2 regions of the Crossiella cryophila genome follow, and region 2 is predicted to be linked to the other one. Evidence: riboswitches for the same ligand, from Rfam matches in the RefSeq annotation. Region 2 holds a riboswitch; the other holds the start of a gene.
The links. A riboswitch is a leader RNA that binds a small molecule or an ion and turns the genes downstream of it on or off. The one in region 2 is predicted to bind glycine.
Positions count from the first base shown of each region.

Region 1: linked by a shared signal. The riboswitch ahead of gcvP (aminomethyl-transferring glycine dehydrogenase) and the one ahead of gcvT (glycine cleavage system aminomethyltransferase GcvT) in region 2 are both predicted to bind glycine.

Region 1 covers NZ_JACHMH010000001.1:4,154,052-4,156,435, forward strand. Annotated here, with positions in the region: gene HNR67_RS18575 (hypothetical protein) at 1-659, shown strand, start outside; gene HNR67_RS18580 (hypothetical protein) at 779-1,042, shown strand; glycine riboswitch at 1,124-1,223, shown strand; glycine riboswitch at 1,230-1,318, shown strand; gene gcvP (aminomethyl-transferring glycine dehydrogenase) at 1,383-2,384, shown strand, end outside.
Region 2 covers NZ_JACHMH010000001.1:2,361,278-2,363,661, forward strand. Annotated here, with positions in the region: gene gcvT (glycine cleavage system aminomethyltransferase GcvT) at 1-1,047, opposite strand, end outside; glycine riboswitch at 1,115-1,210, opposite strand; glycine riboswitch at 1,211-1,310, opposite strand; gene HNR67_RS11005 (sensor histidine kinase) at 1,364-2,384, opposite strand, start outside.

The DNA.
Region 1 (2,384 bases), 1.8 Mb from region 2:
CCGGTCCGGAGGGCGCCACCAGACCGATGACCCTGCGATTCGAGCAGGCGGGTTTCGTCGCCCAGGTCACCAGGGTCTGCGATCCCCGGTGTACCGACACGGTGCGCGGGGTGTTCGTCACCGCGGGCGCCCCGGAGGAGTGCTACCGCCTGGAAAGCTCGATGCGCGGGCTGTGGTTGCCGTTCACCGAACCCCAGTGCGGCCTGGACAAGAGCCGGGTCACCCAGTCCTGGCACACCTTCCCGCCCGGCTTCTACCGGATCTGCCGCGGTGTCTGGCCGGACTGCGGCCCCGAGGTGCGCACCCCGGTCTGGGACATCCACGGCAGCCCCGCCACCGCCGCCGCGCCGCTGGGTTCGATCAGCGTCAGCCACCCCGACGGCCGGGCCCAGCTCTCCGCCTCGGCGCAGACCGTGTGCAACCCGGCGTGCGTCACCACCGTCTCCGGCGTCTTCGACACCAGGGCGCCCAGGCTGAGCTGCTACTGGGCGGAGGCATTCGCCGGCACGAACTGGACCGACATCTCCCAGACCCAGTGCGGCGCCTCCCGGGAACAGGTGCGCGAGGCGTTCCGGTTCAGCACCCCCACCGCCTACCGGGTCTGCCGCCAGGGCGCACTCGGCCAGCCCGCCGACTGCGGCCCGCCAAGCAGCGGCTGACCAGCGGCGCTCCAGGTATCCGCGATCGTTACCGCCGATGACCTGAACGACCTAGTCCCCCGATCCGGAACCGGACGCATCCTCGCTGGTGCGCAAGGTATCCGGATTGGGGGAGGGCCATGGCCTTCGAACGTTCCGCCGCGGTCATCGGGGCCGTCGGCGCGGTGGTGGCGGCGGTGGTCGGGGTGTTCCTGACCAGAGCGGTGATCGAACCCGGCGGCAGCTCGCCGAGTCCGACCAGGGTGGTCAGCCAGGAACCCCTCACCACCGCCCGCACCACCGCTCGCACCAGCATCATCCGGCCGACCACCAGCACCGGCCGGCGCACCACCAGCACGACCACCCGGCGTACCACCACGACCACTACCTGTATCTGTCCATGACCACCGTTGGTGACCTGGTGTTCTTGGGCACGTCGGAAACTTCCGGTTAACTCGGGCGGGGTAACATTCGCGCGTAGTCGTGATCCCCACGCGGGAGAGCCCGGACCGGAGCCATCGGTCCGGCGCCGAAGGAGCAACTCCTCCCCGGAACCTCTCAGGCCAAGCGGACCGTGTGGGCAGACGCCTCTGGAAAGCGGTCCTCGCCGTGCGCGCGGACCCGCCGACGGTGCAAGTCCGGTCCGCCGTGGCCGGGTGAAGCTCTCAGGCGCCCGGACACCGGGTACGGACAGAGGGGGAGGGCAGTTCCGCATGCCCACCCCTAGGCGCCGGAGGCGAGAGCATGACCCAGCCGAACCCCGATCGCATCCCGTTGGCCGCGCTTGAGCACGGCACGCCCTTCGCCGACCGGCACGTCGGTCCGCGGCCCGCCGAACTGGCCCGGATGCTCGACGTCATCGGGGTCGGCTCGCTGGAGGAACTCGCCCAGCGGGCGGTGCCCCAGGTGATCCGCGAGGGTGAGCTGACCCTGGCCCTGCCCGCCCCGGCCACCGAGGCCGAGGCACTGGCCGAACTGCGCGCGCTGGCCGCCCGCAACACGCTCAAGGCCCCCATGATCGGGCTCGGCTACTACGGCACCGTGACCCCGCCGGTGATCAAGCGGAACATCCTGGAAAGCCCCGCCTGGTACACCGCGTACACCCCGTACCAGCCGGAGATCTCCCAGGGCCGGCTCGAAGCCCTGCTCAACTTCCAGACCATGGTCTCCGACCTGACCGGCCTGGACACCGCCAACGCCTCCATGCTCGACGAGGGCACCGCCGCCGCCGAGGCCATGACGCTGGTGCGCCGGGCAGGCAAGTCCAAGTCGCCGCGCTTCGTCGTCGACGCCGACTCGCTGCCGCAGACCATCGCCGTCATCGAGACCCGCGCCGAACCGCTCGGCATCGAGATCGTGCTCGCCGACCTCACCCAGGGCCTGCCCGAAGGCGAGTTCTTCGGCGTGCTGCTGTCCTACCCGGGCGCCGGCGGCGCGGTCCGCGACTACCGCGCGCTGGTCGAGCAGGCACACGAACGCGGTGCCCAGGTCGCCGTCGCCGCCGACCTGCTCGCGCTGACCCTGCTGGTCCCGCCCGGCGAGTTCGGCGCCGACGTCGTGGTCGGCACCACCCAGCGCTTCGGCGTGCCGATGGGCTTCGGCGGCCCGCACGCCGGCTACATGGCGGTGCGCGCCGGACTCGAGCGCCAGCTGCCCGGCCGCCTGGTCGGGGTCAGCGTGGACGCCGACGGCAACCCCGCCTACCGGCTCGCGCTGCAGACCCGCGAGCAGCACATCCGCCGGGAG
Region 2 (2,384 bases):
TTCGGCGTTACCGCGCACGTCCACCACGACCTCGGTGCCCGCCGCGGTGTGCGCGTGGTCCAGGTAGGCCATCGCGATCGGGTGACCCAGGGTGGGGGAGGGCGCGCCGCTGGTGATCTCGCCCACCACGGTGCCGTCGGCGAGCTTGACCAGCTGACCGGCCCGCGGGCTGCGGCGGCTCTTGCCTGCCAGCCCGACCAGGGCGCGGGTGGTGTGCTGACGGGCTTCCAGCGCGCTGCGGCCGACGAAGTCGCCGAGCTTGTCGAAGCGGACCACCCGGCCCAGCCCGGCGTCGAAGGGGGTCAGTCCGACGTGCAGCTCGTTGCCGTACAGCGCCATGCCCGCCTCCAGCCGGAGGGTGTCCCGGCAGGCCAGCCCGGCCGGGCGCAGGCCAAGCGGCTCACCGGCCTCGGCGATCCGCCGCCACACCGCCTCGGCCAGTTCGGCCGCCACGTAGACCTCGAACCCGTCCTCGCCGGTGTAGCCGGTGCGGGCCAGGTAGACGGGGTGCCCGGCGATCACCGCGGGGCGCCCGGCGTAGTACTTCAGGCCGGTGAGGTCCTCGCCGGTGACCGCGGTGACGATCTCGGCGGCGACCGGGCCCTGCACCGCGATCAGCGCGGTCTCGGCGGAGCGGTCGATCACCTCGGCGCTCAGCCCGTGTGCCCGCTCACCCAGCAGCGCCCGCACCACCGCGGCGTTGGATGCGTTGGCCACCACCAGGAACTTGCGCTCGGCCTGCCGGTAGACCACCAGGTCGTCCAGCACGCCGCCGTTGGTGTGGCAGAGCATGGTGTAGCGGGCCCGGCCGATGGCCAGTGAGCCGATCGCGCCGACCAGCGCGTAGTCCAGCACCCGGCCGGCTTCCGGCCCGGAGATCTCGATCTCGCCCATGTGGCTGAGGTCGAAGAGCCCGGCCGCCTCGCGCACCACCTTGTGCTCGGCCAGCTCGCTGCCGTAACGCAGCGGCATCGACCACCCGGCGAAGTCGGTGAACTGGGCGCCCAGCGCGACGTGCTGAGCGTGCAGGGGGCTGCGGCGGGACAGGCCGACGGCGGTCACGGGAGGCTCCTGGGGTCGAGGCGTCCACCGGCATGCGGACACCGCTGCTGAGCCTCCCCGCTCTGTCATGGGACCTGAGAGCTTCGCCGCGCGGACGCGGGTTGCACCGTGGGTGAGGTGGGCGAACCCACCTGCTTTCCAGAGTCGCCTCGCTCGAACGGTGACGTTGCCTGAGAGTTTCCGGGGAGTGGTTGCTCCTTCGGCGTCCCGCGCGTGCTTCGTGCCGGGATCTCTCCCGCCCGAGCTCAAACGGCCGATATGCGGTTGTGCCGCGAACCTTCCGGGACGGCCGAGGGGTCTGTCAACCCCTGGGCAGTTCGACCTTGACCCGCAGCCCGCCGTCCGGCCGGGGCTCCGCCTTGACCGTGCCGCCGTGCGCGCGGGTGATCGAGTCCACGATGGACAGGCCGAGGCCAGCGCCTTCGCCCTTGGCGGTGCGGCCCTCGCCGCGCCGGAACGGCTCGAACAGCTGTGGGATCTGACTCACCGGCACCTTCGGGCCGGTGTTGGACACGGTGAGGCCGCCGAAGACGTCCGTGCGCACCCACACCGTGCCGCCGGCAGGCAGGTTGTGCCGGATCGCGTTGGAGACCAGGTTGGTGACCAGCTGGGTGAGCAGCACCCGGTCGCCGGAGACGGTCGCCTCGGTGATCCGCACCTGGAGTTCGATCTCCCGCCGCGCGGCCTCGGCCCGGTACTGCTCGACCGCCTCGGTGACCACGGTGTGCATCTCCACCCTGGTGCGTTTGGCCAGGCCGCGGTCGCTGCGGGCGAGCACCAGCAGGCCGTCGATGAGCCGTTCGATCCGCCGGTTCGCGGTGAGCAGCTGCTCGCGGATCTCGGCCGCCTTCTCCGGCGTGGGGTTGCCTGCCAGCCCGATCTGCACCGCAGCCCGCTGCACGGCCAGCGGCGTGCGCAGTTCGTGCGAGGCGTTGGCCACGAACCGGCGCTGGCTGTCGAAGGAGGATTCGAGGCGGTCCAGCATCCGGTCGAAGGTCTCGGCCAGTTCGGTCAGCTCATCCGGCGGGCCCTTGATCGCCAGCCGCTCGTGCAGGTTGGAGGAGGAGAGCCGTTGCGCGGTGGCGGTGATGGTGTGCAGCGGCTGGAGCACCCGGCCGGAGAGCCACCAGCCGGCGGCCACCGACACCGCGGCCACCCCGATCAGCGACAGGATGGAGATCAGCAGCAGGGTCTCCAGGGTGGTGGCCTCCACCGCCCTGGTCACCTCGGCGGCGGGGAGGAAGGCCAGCGTGCCGTCCGGCCGGGTCTGGCGCAGCGCGGTCGAGGCCTGCAATCCCTCCATCGGGATGGTGCGGGCCACC